Pokkaliibacter sp. MBI-7: one gene and its partner. The protein of the gene in region 1 binds, or shares a complex with, the protein of each later gene. Links are inferred from orthologs where the notes say so. Each region holds a gene or a part of one and is shown on either strand. Other genes may lie near its edges. The genes, in order: QCD60_RS16080 and hfq.

Region 1 (8,699 bases):
CCATCAACAAAGGAGCGGTCAATCTTGAGCAGATCGGCCTCGAAGTTGATCAGCATATTGAGGTTGGAATGGCCGGTGCCGAAGTCATCAATGGCGATCCGCACGCCCATCTTGCGCAGAAATTCGAGACTCTCATGCATGCCCGAACCGTAGTCGATAGAGGTTTCGAGAATTTCGATCACCACATCAAAGGAGGAATTCAGTGCCGCCGCCAGCGGTTTGGAGGTGCTGATAATTTCTGCCCGGTCTTTGCTCAGATCCTCAGGGAAGACGTTGAAGGATGCATAGAAGGCCCTCCCCTGAAAATCGCAACGGTTCAGTTCCTCCACCGCACGGGCCATGATCAGCTCGGTAAATTTCCAGGTCTGGCGCATCTGCTGCACCACCGGGATAAAGTCGATGGGCGACAGCCCGCCGATATCATCCTGAAAGCGCGCCAGCACCTCGCAGCCCATGGTCTTGCCGCTGCTCAGCTCAACAATCGGCTGGAACACGCAATAGAAGTTCTGCGGCTCTTTCTCCAGTGCCCGCTTGACCCTGCCCTGCAGCGAATAGCGCTTGGCCAGCATCTGATCCGCCAGTGATTTACCGAGCAGGGCCAGCAGGAAGCTGAGCACCAGCCCCAGTGTCAGCAGCGGCAATGCGGCCGTCAGCATCTCGGCATCATGCATCTCCACCGCGACGCAGTAGGTGCGCGGGTCATCACTGCAAGCCACTCCGCCCCCCAGCACAAAGGGGCGCTGCAGTATGCGGGTGATGTCTTTATTGCCGTAGGCGAAGTAGTAGCTGCTGTCAGGGAAGACCGCGACCACAGCGGAATCATAGGCACTGGACGCGATCGTGCTCTGGAAGTGGCCGGGGTATTCGACGATGACGTAGTTGCCCAGCTGCTGCGCAGTCACGCTGACCCGCACGCCAGCCTGCATCAGCTGCAGGTTAAACCAGAACTTGCGCTCCATAGCACCTTGCAGATCTTCCTTGTCGAGCAGCCCGCCGGATTTTAGGAAGCCCGATCCTGCCGAGCACAGCACCTTGTTGCCATCGACATAGGCGATATCGCGTACGCTGTCACTCTTGAACACCTCCACCCGCAGCCGCTCAATAAAGCTGTCACTACAGGGCGCATCAGCGATGGTATTGAGCTTCTGTAACACCATCATGGTCGACTGCAGGTATTCCCCGGTCTGATGCATCATCTGCTCCGCGGTGTTCTCCGCGTCACGCTGCACATCGAACACCGCGATAAGAATGAAAACGACGAAGAAAACAGCAAACAACAGCGGTGCAATGACCCAGGTGGTGAGGATGTTGGGTTTCACACAGACTCTCCGGCAACATGACAACGACGCACCACCGCGCAACGGCAGTGCAGCATGGGGATCTCAAGATAGGAGAAGAATAGATCAGAATGGTGACACTGCGCTCATCCGCCACAGAATTTCTCTGTCACCGGCATCACAGTGCCGCCGTCCAGGTTCCCGGCGGCCCTGTGCCACAACCACCCGCATGCATCTGCGGGCAGCAACCGCGACCTAGTTGGCCATCGTCAGGCTAGCCTCGGGGCCGCTGACCACCCCTTCCCCGGCCTGATTACTGATTTTGCTGCTGCGAATCGCCGCCTCGACATAGCGAGTCAGCAGCCCCTGCTCGCTGGCATCAATACTGACCTGATGCAGGGTGATCTGTTTCAGCGGTGCTTCGGGCAAGCCACTGAGGAAACCGGCATTTTTTGCGCCGGTGGCCGTCAGGTATTCCACGGTCACATCATGAATATAGGGCGTGGTGGCAGTGACCGGCGCGCTGTCGAGGGCGCTGATCTTACCGTCACCTATGCCTGACTGGCCGCTGTAGCTTTCGGTGATCAGGATCGGTGTAATAACGTTTTCCATCTGCAGATGGCTGGCGGTGATAGGGCCGATATCGGCGCCACGGTCACGGGCAGACTTCACCCTGACGCCATTCTCCGTGCCATAAAAACGCACATGAGACACGGTGATATTACGGATGCCATTGGCGGTTTCACTGCCGATGGAAATACCGTGGCCACGGCGCATGATGGAACGGGTTACAACAATATCCTGACTGGGTTGCGTCGTGGTTTTCAAACCGGGCAACCCTGACTTGATCGCCACATTGTCATCACCGGTATCAATATCCAGATGCGTCAGGGTGACATGACGTGACGAAACGATGTCGACGCCATCGCTGTTGGGCGAGTCTTCGGGGTTGATCACCCGGGTGCCGTTCAGCTCAATCTGCTCACTGTTGCGGATGACGATATTCCACATCGGTGAATTGGTCGCCAGTATCCCGCCGATCCGGGCGTTATGGGTGTCGTTGAACTCAACCAGCCAGGGTCTGGGCATCCCGTTGGCCAGAGGCACACCGGGGAAGCGCTGCTTGAAGTAGTCAGTGTCTCCACCCCGCACGCGCTTGCGCACCATCATGGCTTCCGGCCACCAGTCCTGAGCGCCTTTGCCATCCACCGTCCCTGAACCTGTAATGGCCACATTGCTGACGCCATTAGCCAGAATAAACGCCTCTCCGGCCTGCGCCGGAGCGCCGATAAAGGCCGCGACAAAGTCTTTGTTGACGTTGGTCGCCTGCAGCACACTGCCATCGGCCAGATGCAGGGTGACATCATTTTTGAGCTGCAGCGGGCCACTCAGCCACACCCCCTCGCCCAGCTCAACGGTCCCACCACCCTGCTGGCTGCACTGATCAATGGCCTGTTGCAGTGCTTGTGTATTGACGGTCTGGCCATCGCCGCGGGCACCGAACTGGGTGGGGTCACAGCCTGTGGTGGCCGCCCAGGCAGAAAAGGGAGCCAGCAATACACAGCAGAGGCTGAGGCGGCTTAACGGATAAGCGAATTTACGAACTGAAGTCATGGTTGCGCCTTTATTAAGTTTATTGGTGATACAACGCGGCATGTTCGAGTTGTGCAGCAACACCATGGAAGCGAGTCGCTTATGCGACCAGCATCACTCTAATGAAAGGCCGAGGCAGGGGAAAGCGTTTTATAAAACAGCATTTCTATTTTTTAAAACTAACAAACCAGAAAATAATTCAGCACAAAAAAAAAAGCCAGACCCCGGGTATCGGAGGTCTGGCCAGAAAAGTCGACACCCGACAACGCCGCAGGTGGTCGACGGGGATCATGTTGTCAGTGTCAGCTGGACAGGCGCTCAAGCGCAGTAGCAACACCGGCGCCGTATGCAGGGTCGGCCTTGCTGCAGTTGTCGATATGCCGCTGTTTGATGGCCAGTGGCGCATCGCCCATGGCCCGCGCAGTGTTATCAAACAGCACCTGCTGCTGGGCAGGTGTCATCAGGCGGAACAGCTGGCCCGGCTGCTCATAGTGGTCGTCATCCACCCGGTGATCCCAGGCCCGCGCATCACCGTGCAGCGCTAACGGCGGCTCGGCATGTTGCGGATTATCCTGCCACTCACCAAAGCTGTTGGGGTAATAGGCCAGGGTCGAGCCGCTGTTGCCGTCGGTACGCATGGCACCGTCACGGTGATAACTGTGGAACGGACATTTGGGCGCGTTGACCGGAATGCTGTTGAAGTTGACTCCCAGCCGGTAACGCTGCGCATCCCCATAGGAAAACAGCCGCGCCTGCAGCATCTTGTCAGGTGAGAAGCCAATCCCCGGCACCACATTGGCGGGGGAAAACGCCGCCTGCTCCACTTCAGCGAAGTGGTTATCCGGGTTGCGGTTCAGCTCCAGTACACCAACCTCCATCAGCGGATAGTCGGCATGTGGCCAGACCTTGGTCAGATCAAAAGGATTGTGCGGATGACTGGCAGCCTGCTCCTCACTCATCACCTGAATGCACAGGGTCCAGCGCGGGAAGTCCTTGCGCTCAATGCTGTCGTACAGGTCTCGCAGATGGCTTTCACGGTCCTTACCGATGACGGCTTCGGCTGCGGCATCACTAAGACCGGCAATGCCCTGCTGGCAGACAAAATGAAACTTCACCCACACCCGTTCATTGGCAGCGTTGATCATGCTGAAAGTGTGGCTGCCAAAACCATGCATATGGCGATAACTGCTGGGGATACCACGGTCACTCATGACGATGGTGATCTGGTGCAGGGCTTCCGGCAGCAGCGTCCAGAAATCCCAGTTCGATGTAGCACTGCGCAGGCCGGTACGGGGGTCACGTTTGACCGCGTGATTAAGATCAGGGAAGCGCATCGGGTCACGGAAGAAGAACACCGGCGTGTTATTGCCCACCACGTCCCAGTTGCCTTCTTCACTATAGAACTTGACGGCAAAGCCGCGAATATCGCGCTCGGCATCGGCCGCGCCTCGCTCACCAGCCACCGTGGAGAAACGCACAAACACCGGCGTCTCCTTACCCACTCCGGCAAACACAGCGGCTTTGCTGTAACGGCTGATATCGGCGGTGACGGTAAAGCGGCCATAGGCACCAGCCCCCTTGGCGTGCATGCGCCGCTCAGGGATGACTTCACGGTCGAAGTGCGCCAGCTTTTCCAGCAGCCAGATGTCCTGCAACAGCGCAGGGCCACGCGGGCCCGCCGTCTGAATATTGAGGTTATCGGTGACCGGCGCACCATTAGCATGGGTCATCTTGCTCATCGGCAGTGTCTCCGTCTGGGGATTGATAATACGGTGAAGCCATCAGCCCCACCGGGCTGACGGCGACAGGCGGGCCCGTTAGCGGGCGGTCAGCGCTGCGTAGCTGTTCATCAGATTGCGGTAATTAGGAATCCGCTCAGACAGCAGATGCCCGAGCCCCTCAATGTCATTGCGCCAGTCACGGTGCAGCTCACAGGCCACGGCAAACCAGTTCATCATCTGCGCACCGGCGGCACTCATGCGTGCCCAGGCCGCCTGCTGCACGGTTTTGTCGAAGGTGCCGGAGGCATCGGTCACCACAAACACATCAAAGCCTTCTGCCAGCGCCGACAGGGTAGGGAACGCCACACAGACATCGGTGACCACACCGGCGATGATCAGCTGCTTGCGACCGGTGGCCTTCACCGCGGCGACAAAATCCGCGTTATCCCAGGCATTGATCTGGCCGGGGCGGGCGATGTAGGGCGCACTGGGGAACATTTCCTTCAGCTCAGGCACCAGCGGCCCGTTGGGGCCCTGCTCGAAACTGGTGGTAAGAATGGTCGGCAGCTGGAAGAACCTGGCCAGATCAGCCAGCGCCAGCACGTTGTTCTTGAACTCGTTGGGGGTGAAGTCCTGCACCAGTGAAATCAGACCGGTCTGGTGGTCTACCAGCAGGACGACGGCATCGTCTTTATTGAGGCGGTTGTAAGGTTGCATCACATTGACTCCTGATCATGAAATGGCTGACGCAAATCCACGCGTCAGTACCGCACCGTCTGTGGCACACCTGCCACGATCGGTCATCCCCTCATCCGGCTGACGAGGGCGAACTTTTAAGGACGGCGGGCGCCAGCAGATGACGGATTCGCACCGGCGTGCCAGCCATCTGTAGCCGCCGGGCATGGGCCTCAATCCGTTGTTCGGCCCGCGTCACGCGGCCGTGGTGACGCAGATGCTCAAGCCACGACTCATCGAAGAAAAACTCCTGCCAGCACTGCGCATCCTCGCTGTCCTGCACCAGCCCCCAGGAAAAGGCACCGTTGCGCTGACGCATCCGCCGCACTTCTGCCATTGCTTGCTGAAAGACGGCCCAGTCGGCCTCGGCAATGCGGTACTCGACGCTGATCATCACCGGGCCACGGTCATGGTCGGCACTGTCCAGCGCGACCGGGGCCGGCCAGTGCAGTGACGGGGCCAGATCATCCGCGTCCTTACCCGGCAGCGAGAACAGTGGCGTCAGGCACAGGCCAAGCAGCAAAGCCGTGGCGGCGATGCACAGGGCATACGTGATGGAACTGTGGCTGGCGATACTGCCCCAAAGCATGCTGCCGCCGGCCAGACTGCCGAAGAACACCAGAATGTAGACCGCCAGTGCCCGCGCCTTAACCCAGCTGGGTACCGAGGTTTGTGCCGCCACCTGCAGGCTCGACAGTACGGCAATCCAGGCCGCACCGCTGACCAGCATGACCGGGATCAGCAACAGCAACTCGCGGACAAAGGCCAGGGCAAAGATCACCAGTGCGTACAGCACCGAGGCCAGCACCACCAGCCGGTCGTTATGCAGGTGACGACGAATGGCAGGCAGCAGCATGGCGCCAGCCACCGCACCCACACCGACACTGCCAAGCAGGATGCCGAAGTCAGCGGCAGTACCGTGCAGCTCCTGCCTGACGATCAGCGGCAGCATCGACATCGCCCCGCTGGCGCCAAAGAAGAACGCCAGCGCCCGTACCAGTACGGCCTGTAACGGACGTGACGAACAGCTGTAGCGCCAGCCCGCACGAATCGCCCCGAGCAACCGCTCAGCCGGTAATACCAGCGCCGCCCGCTGACGCCGCCATGACCACAGCACACTGATGACCGCCAGAAACGACGCGCCATTCAGGGCGAAGGTCAGCCACGGGCCACTCAGGCTGACCAGCACACCGGCCATGGCCGGCCCCACGGCTCGCGCCAGATTGACGCCGACACTGGACAGCGCGATGGCGGCCGGCAGATCGGCCTTATCCACCAGCTCCGGAGTCAGTGCCGACCAGGCCGGCATCATCAGTGCGGTGCCGACGCCCATACCGAGGGTCAGCAGCAGTAGCAGCGGTACATTGACCAGCCCCAGCAGCGTCAGCGCCGCCAGCGCCATCGCCACCAGCGCCATCCAGCACTGCACCGCTAACAGGTAGCGCCGCTTATCGACGATATCGGCCAGCGCCCCCGCCGGCAGGGCCAGAAAGAACATGGGCAGCGAGCCGGCCACCTGCACCAGCGCCACATGCAGCGGGTTCGTCGACAGCGACGTCATCAGCCAGCCTGCGCCGACCTCATGCATCCAGGTGCCGATGTTGGAGGCGATACTGGCCAGCCACAGCCAGCGAAAGGGCGTGTGACGCAGCGGGCTCCAGGGGGAGTGAACAACCGTGGCCATGATCAGAGGCTTCCTTGTAACGGGTATTGCAGCAACAGATACAGACGTTCGATGTTGGCGCCACCCTGGGCGGCGTTGCCGCGATGGCCTACCTCCGCCAGTGACAGCGACAGATCCTTAAAGGGACCGGCAGGCACCTGATAGCGCACCTGCAGATCACGCTCCCAGTGTTTGCCGCCCTGCCCCTGCTGAGGCTGATAGTCGCCGCTGGTACTGTCGAACGGGTTATAGGCACCGCCTGCCTCGGCATGGGTGCCATCGATGCCCCAGCCTTTGACGTAGCGTGCCATCAGACTCAGGCCGGGGATGCCCAGCGCAGCGAAGTCGAAGTCATAACGGGCCTGTAGTGAACGTTCATGGGCGCCGTTGAAGTCGGCATATTTGATGGAGTTAGCCAGTGCGATGGAGTCACCACCGACAAAGTCGAACGGCGTATCGCCATTGATTTTCTGATAGGCCAGCATGATCCCGTGCGCTGCCCGCTGATAACGGGCCGCCACGCTGTAGGCCAGGGTATCGATGGCGCCAGCACGACGCCGCCCCTGATCACGACTGCGATAAAGGTTGCCATCGAGGCTGAGCCCCTGCTGCTGCCAGTTGAGATTGAGATAACTCTGGCGCCAGGTGTCATCCAGCTGCGACACAAACACTGCCGTGCGCAGGGTATCGCTGATCTTCCAGCGGGCGCCCGCCAGACTGATGGCACTGCCCGCGGTAGTCGCCCCATAACCGCTGAACTCGCCGTGCGCGGTCGAAGCATCCTGATTCTTGAAAGCCGTAAAATGCCCTGCCTGCAGACTAAGCCGCGGCAGATCATCGCTTTGCAGCCAGAAGCCGGTGGCATACTCAGGTTGCAGGCGCTTGTCGGCGGTCGCAAACACCGGCGTCGCGACGCTCATCTCGCCGTATTTCACCACCGTTTGCCGCATTCGCAGCTTCACCGCCCCGCCACTGCTGCCGTAACTATCCACACTGCCGCCGTCGCTGTCGGCCGCCAGCAGCCCGGTCCCCGCGTGGCCGCGCTGGCTGTCCAGCCTGTAACCGGCAAAGCCGTGCACATCCGCCCCCAGCCCCAGTACCCCGGGGGTATAGCCTGACTGCACATCCGCCAGCAGACCGTGTGCCCATTCCCGCCGATAAGGACGCCCCTGATCAGCGCCACGATACGCGCTGCTGATCAGGTAATTGCGATTGAGCACAGACCAGTTCAGCAGTGGCTGATCGGCTGTTGCCGCGACGGCCCCGGCAGAGGGCAACAGCGACAGCAGCAACGCAGCACAGAGCCCGTACCGGACAGCAGGCACGGAGGGAAAAACGGCAACCATAGGGGCAACTCCTGCACAGCCGGGGACGCTGTCGCGATGAGCATGATGCCGGGGATACCTGCACCACTGCCCATCAGCGACACGCAAAAGCACTGTGTGATTCAGTCAGGACTGAGCGGTCTTCAGAAGGCGAAACAGGAACAGCCAAAGGCGCCCCAGAAGCCCTGAAAATCACTGACCGGCACATTGGCCGTGCGTACCCGATCATGACTGTGGGCATGCACCGCACAGGGGCCTGAGCACTGGTGCACCTGCTTCAGCAGGGGCGAGGCCGGGCGCCAGTGGCCGGGCACCTTGTGTACCGGCGACCAGTCAGGCATGACCGGCACACTGGGCGGACACAGGTCATCGAACTCTTCGGCGG
Region 2 (5,855 bases), 2.2 Mb from region 1 along the record:
CAACATCCGAAGCAGCACCGTCGTGACCATATAGCTCCGCCCCAAGCTGCAGAGGATTACGGGAAGCTTGCAGATACGCTGGACGGGTATGCAGAACAGGGCTGGCATAACATAAGCGCACGACGCCAGTGTTATGCAGGCAGTGGGCATCAATACGCGCCACCTGAGGGGTAATATCTGCCCGCACTCCCATCATGCGACCCGTCAGCTGGTCCGTCACCTTGAAAGTTAACAACTCCAGATCATGCCCTGTGCCGGTCAGCAACGACTCAAGATATTCGATGAGTGGGGTCATGACCAGGTCATAGCCCCAGCCACGGTAAAGGTCCAGCAATTGGCGGCGAACACTTTCAATGCGTTCAGCCTCGGGCGGCAGCACTTCTTTCACGCCATCTGGCAACAGCCAACGATCGGCAAGTGTCATCACGGTCTCCGCAAGCCTTGGGCTCTAGTGAATCAAGTAAAGCAGGCATACACCTGCCAGCATACTTCCCAGCCCCCACAGGCGTAGCGAAAGATCACTCATGTTAGTTAACTGAGTCATCATCTGCTTCCAGCCTCGCGGGTTAAGAAACGGAAGAATGCCTTCCAATACCAACAACAGACAGAAGGCCAGGGCCAGTGTCTGCCAAAAGTCGTTGTTCATGGCTTTTCTGGCAGTGCTCGGTGGTGTTCGAGATACGGGCTCAGCGTATTGCTGAACCTGCAGGCGTTACAGGAAGAGCTCCGAGCCATTCCATAACGCGCACGCAAAAAAAACCGGGCTTAAAAAAGCCCGGTGATCAATACTATCACGAATTGGAGCAGCGGGAATAACTCCAACTGCTAATTGCTCTATTTTTCACCTGAAGATGACTTCGCACCGCTAGGATCGTTGAGGAAACGGAAGAAATCACTGTCAGGCTGAATAACCATCAGATCACCTTCTTTACCCAGCGAGTTCTTGTACGCAGTCAGGCTGCGGTAGAAAGAATAGAACTGTGGATCCTGCTGATACGCTCTTGAGTAGATAGAAGCCGCCTGCGCGTCTCCTTCACCTCGAATACGCTCAGAATCACGATAAGCGTTCGCCTTGATTATCGTGCGCTGACGATCAGCATCAGCCTTGATACCCTCAGCCAACTCTTTACCACGTGAGCGCAACTCACGTGCTTCACGCTCGCGCTCTGTGCGCATACGCTCATAAACGGACTGACTAACTTCAGGAGGCAAGTCGATTTTCTTGATACGAATATCACGAACCCGGATACCGAGCTCAGCTTCGGTCGCCTGCGTAAGCTTTTCAGTCAGCTCACTCATCACCTCATCACGCTTACCTGAAACCACCTGGTTGAGAGTTCTGGAACCAAACTGGTTACGCAGTCCAGTATCTACCCGTGCTGCAAGTATTTTGGCTGCCTGAAACTCATCACCTGAGGTAGCAGTGTAGTACTTCTCGACATCCTGAATGTTCCACTTCACAAAGGAGTCAACAATCAGCGCCTTCTTTTCCAGAGTCAGATAGCGTTGCGGCGTTGAATCCATGGTAAGCACACGGCTGTCAAAGACACGCACGTTATCGATAAACGGAATCTTGGCATGCAAGCCTGGTTTCACGTCAGCATTTACCACTTCACCAAAACGCAACACCACAGCACGCTCAGTTTCATTAATGACATAGAGCGATTTCATTGCTGCGATAACAATGACCAGCACCAGAATGATGGTTGCAAAAGACTTGTTAGACATTATCGTCCCTCCCGTGTAGTGGTAGAGACGGCCTGACGCTTACGCAGCTCATTCAATACTTCATCAGTCAACTGCTGGATGTCGCCATTACTCAGCGAAGAAGACTGCGCAGCCATCTTACGGGCAGCTTTGGCATCCTGACTGGCTTCGGTCAACTTATCCAGCGGCAAATACATCATGTTGTTAGAGCCTTTGCCGTCAACAATCACCTTGGTACTGTTGGCATAGACATTTTCGACCGTATCCAGGTACAAACGCTCACGAGTGACCTCTGGAGCTTTGTGATACTCACTCATCAGCTTCAGAAAGCGCTCTGCATCCCCTTGTGCCCGAGCCACCACCTCATCACGATAGGCATTGGCTTCTTCCAGCACACGCTGAGCAGCACCACGCGCTTCTGGCACAACGCCATTGGCATAGGTTTCGGCTTCATTCTTGACTCGCTGCTCATCTTCTCGCGCCTTGATGACATCGTCAAAGGCGGACTGAACCTGTTTGGGAGCCATCGCGTTTTCAATGTTGATACGACTAACCTGTAAGCCAGTACCGTAGCGATTGACATACTCCTGCAAACGCTCCTGCACAGACGCTGCCAGGGTTTCACGCCCCTCGGTCAAAATGGAATGCATTTCTGAGCTACCAACCACGTGGCGCAGAGCGCTCTCCGTTGCCTGCGACAGGCTGGCTTCCGGATCTCGCACATTCAGCACGAAGGCTTTGGGATCAGCGACCACATACTGCACAGACATGTTTACCTCAACGATATTCTCGTCTTCGGTTAGCATTTGCGCACCATGATCAAGTGAACGCACGCGCGTTACGTTAACCTTGCGTACATCGTCTATCAGCGGAGGATTCCAGTGCAGACCAGGAGTGACAGTTTCACTGTACTTACCAAAGCGCAGCACCACACCACGTTCCTGTTGATCAATGGTGTAGAACCCCATGGCAGCCCAGGCGATCGCAACCACTACAATCAACACCAGCAGCAAGACGCTATTGAAGCCACCGGAGGTACGCCCCCCCTGACCTCCGCCAGAGGACTTGCCACCAAAGATGCGATTCAGCTGATCCTGAACTTTACGCAGCACTTCGTCGAGATCAGGTGGCCCCTGATCTCCTTTGTTACCACCGCCGCGATTACCGGAGCCCCAGGGATCCTGGGGGTTGTTGCCGTTACCTCCGGGCTCGTTCCAAGCCATAGGGTTCTCCGTATTACCTTTTTGATTTGTTCGAAAATCTATCCATGCACTAAATCATCACTTTAGTCATCGCTATGCAAAGTGACAATTTTGCAAGAACTAAGGAACAACGAAGTCTAAGGAGGCCTCGAAGTCCTCGCAAGTTTCCTTGTGTTGCTTCCGCAAACCAAAGCGCTCTGGCTCTATATCACACCGCCTGAGCATTTGCAGGAAGTCGCTTAAGGGCAAACGCACTTGCAAAAGGTTATTCCCACTCTCATCCCAGAACTCGTCAAGCACGCAACCCTGAGCATAAAGTGCAGCACGCATGGCTCCTTCAGCTGGCTTAAGCGTCAACGTCTCCGCAAACAAATCATCGCCGAGACATTCCGCCACTGCCTGTTGCAGCAACTCCAGACCCTCACCGCGTTGCGCTGAAAGCCAGACAGCGATGGGTCGGCCTTTACTGTTCCGGTCTATATGAGGCTCTACCCGCTCCATCAGATCAATCTTATTAAAGACCATCAGTGTTGGAATATCGGCAGCGTCAATTTCCTGCAACACCAGATTGACGGCCTCAAGATTGCGGTCGCGCTCCGCACTAGCCGCGTCAACCACATGCAAGAGCAAGCTGGCCTCAGAAGTCTCCTGCAGGGTAGCCTGAAAGGCATCCACCAACTTATGCGGCAAGTGACGTATAAAGCCAACGGTATCAGCCAGAATAATGGGACCAATATCTGGCATCTGCAGACGTCGCAACGTCGGATCCAGCGTGGCAAACAACTGATCGGCAGCATACACGCCAGCCATCGACAGACTGTTAAACAGCGTAGACTTGCCAGCGTTGGTATATCCAACCAATGAAACAGTGGGTATTTCGGCACGCAATCGCGCACGCCGCCCCTGATCACGCTGTTTGCGAACCTTATCCAGACGCTTATGTATGTATTTGATTCGCTCACGCAAAAGGCGTCGGTCCGTTTCCAGCTGAGTTTCCCCAGGGCCTCGCAAACCTATACCACCCTTCTGGCGTTCCAAGTGAGTCCAACCGCGCACCAAACGAGTAGACATATGCTCAAGCTGAGCCAGCTCCACTTGAAGCTTACCTTCATGAGTACGCGCACGCTGAGCAAAAATATCGAGTATCAACCCCGTGCGATCCAGTACACGACACTGTAACGCATGCTCAAGATTACGCTCCTGAGCCGGGCTAAGTGCATGATTGAACAGCACCACTTCTGCCTCAAGAGCACGAACCGTGTCGCGAATCTCGTCGACTTTGCCTGAGCCAGCATAAAATTTGGGGTTGGGAGTGCTTCTTGAACCTGTCACCAGTGCCACAGGAACGGCACCAGCAGATACAACAAGCTCTTGAAATTCGGCAGGATCTTCCCGTTCTGCATCATCATACATATCCAGGTGAACGAGAACGGCACGTTCACCTGTATCAGGACGTTCAAAGAACAATCATCACCTCACATCAACCGGCTGGGACTTCATCCACCCCCGGCAGTTTCACCGGGCGAGCCGGCACAACAGTGGAAATAGCATGTTTATATACCATCTGACTGACAGTATTTTTCAGCAGGATAACGAACTGATCGAAAGACTCGATCTGCCCCTGCAGTTTGATGCCATTAACCAGGAAAATAGACACAGGCACGCGCTCTTTGCGCAGTACATTGAGGAAAGGGTCTTGTAAAGATTGCCCTTTTGACATTCTGATGCTCCTTAGCAATTGGAGGTTGGCCGAGACGCCGACCATGATAAAGAATAGACGCGATTTCCTGCGCGCCTGAAGCTGGATTGCCTACTTATACACTTAACTGAGACCAGACTCCAGCAATTTCAAGGCACTATCCAGTGCCTGCGAGGAGGTGGAGTCAATCCAGTGTACATGTTCAAATCCTCGTAACCATGTTAGCTGACGCTTCGCCAATTGTCGCGTTGCAGCAATTCCTTTTTGCACAAAAACTGAATAGTCGTCTTCGCCATCGAGGTAACACCAGGCTTGCCGATAGCCCACACAGCGTATGGATGGCAACGCTGCGTGCAGGTCTGTACGTTGTTTCAAGGACTCCACTTCAGCGAGAAAACCTGCGCTAAGCATCTGCTCAAAACGTAACGCAATTCGCTGGTGCAACACACTGCGATCAGCAGGACTCCAGGCTATCTCAACCGTGCGGTACGGTAGAACCTGCTGCTCTTGCTCCTGCCAATGTTGACTTAGCGATTTGCCAGTCAAAAAGTACACTTCCAGGGCACGTTGCAGACGTTGAGGATCACTGGGACGTATGCGTGCTGCCGACTCAGGATCAACTTCTTGCAATCGCTGATGCAACTTCACCCACCCGTGTTCCAGGGCTTCATTTTCCATCTGCTGCCGAAAAACCGGGTCTGCTGAAGGTAGATTAGCCATGCCCTGAAGCAGGATGTTGTAGTACATCATCGTGCCGCCCACTAGCAGCGGAATACGCCCTCTGGCCACACTGGCAGCCATTAGCGCCAGTGCATCCTGACGGAAGTCGGCGGCTGAATACGCCTCACTGGGATCACGAATATCGATAAGCTGATGGGGGTAACGGGCCAGTTCAGCCGCACTTGGCTTGGCTGTACCAATATCCATACCACGATAGATCAGTGCCGAATCGACACTAATAATGTCGCAAGGAAAGCGCTCAGCCAGCTCAAAAGCCAGGGCCGTTTTGCCTGCAGCAGTTGGCCCCATCAGTAAAATGGCTGGTGGAAGAACAGAAGACAAGGAGGTCATGCACACCTGAGATCAGTTAACGCGAAAAGTGGAGAATGGTACTGCAATCCCCCTCATCAATTCAAAAGCCAGAGCACGCGATCACTCTTTTACTGGCCACGCATAAATAAACGATCAAGATCCTTCAGGGTCAGTTGTGACCATGTAGGACGACCGTGATTGCACTGCCCACTGCG

What was found.
Region 2: the proteins of QCD60_RS16080 (region 1) and hfq are in contact, whole or in part, in a crystal structure (PDB 3VU3), measured with the Escherichia coli proteins. The link is inferred for Pokkaliibacter sp. MBI-7 from one-to-one orthologs.

Annotation. Positions count from the first base shown.
Region 1 is NZ_JARVTG010000001.1:3,625,734-3,634,432, reverse strand. What follows is about bases 2,392-5,323. They hold QCD60_RS16080 (catalase), read right to left. Parts: upstream 4,610-5,323; coding sequence 3,173-4,609; downstream 2,392-3,172. Other genes in these bases: ycaC (isochorismate family cysteine hydrolase YcaC), read right to left, coding at 4,688-5,311; QCD60_RS16085 (glycosyl hydrolase family 28 protein), read right to left, coding at 2,392-2,891. Outside these bases: QCD60_RS16090 (EAL domain-containing protein), read right to left, coding at 1-1,319; more of QCD60_RS16085, read right to left, coding at 1,533-2,391; QCD60_RS16070 (MFS transporter), read right to left, coding at 5,400-7,010; QCD60_RS16065 (OprD family outer membrane porin), read right to left, coding at 7,013-8,335; QCD60_RS16060 (amidohydrolase), read right to left, coding at 8,458-8,699.
Region 2 is NZ_JARVTG010000001.1:1,438,346-1,444,200, forward strand. Bases 3,010-5,855 are described here. They hold hfq (RNA chaperone Hfq), read right to left. Parts: upstream 4,630-5,855; coding sequence 4,390-4,629; downstream 3,010-4,389. Other genes in these bases: hflX (ribosome rescue GTPase HflX), read right to left, coding at 3,030-4,376; miaA (tRNA (adenosine(37)-N6)-dimethylallyltransferase MiaA), read right to left, coding at 4,732-5,679; mutL (DNA mismatch repair endonuclease MutL), read right to left, coding at 5,769-5,855. In the rest of the region: QCD60_RS06550 (ATP phosphoribosyltransferase regulatory subunit), read right to left, coding at 1-424; QCD60_RS06555 (DUF2065 domain-containing protein), read right to left, coding at 449-646; protease modulator HflC, read right to left, coding at 835-1,728; FtsH protease activity modulator HflK, read right to left, coding at 1,728-2,930. UniProt on the Escherichia coli protein: RNA chaperone that binds small regulatory RNA (sRNAs) and mRNAs to facilitate mRNA translational regulation in response to envelope stress, environmental stress and changes in metabolite concentrations.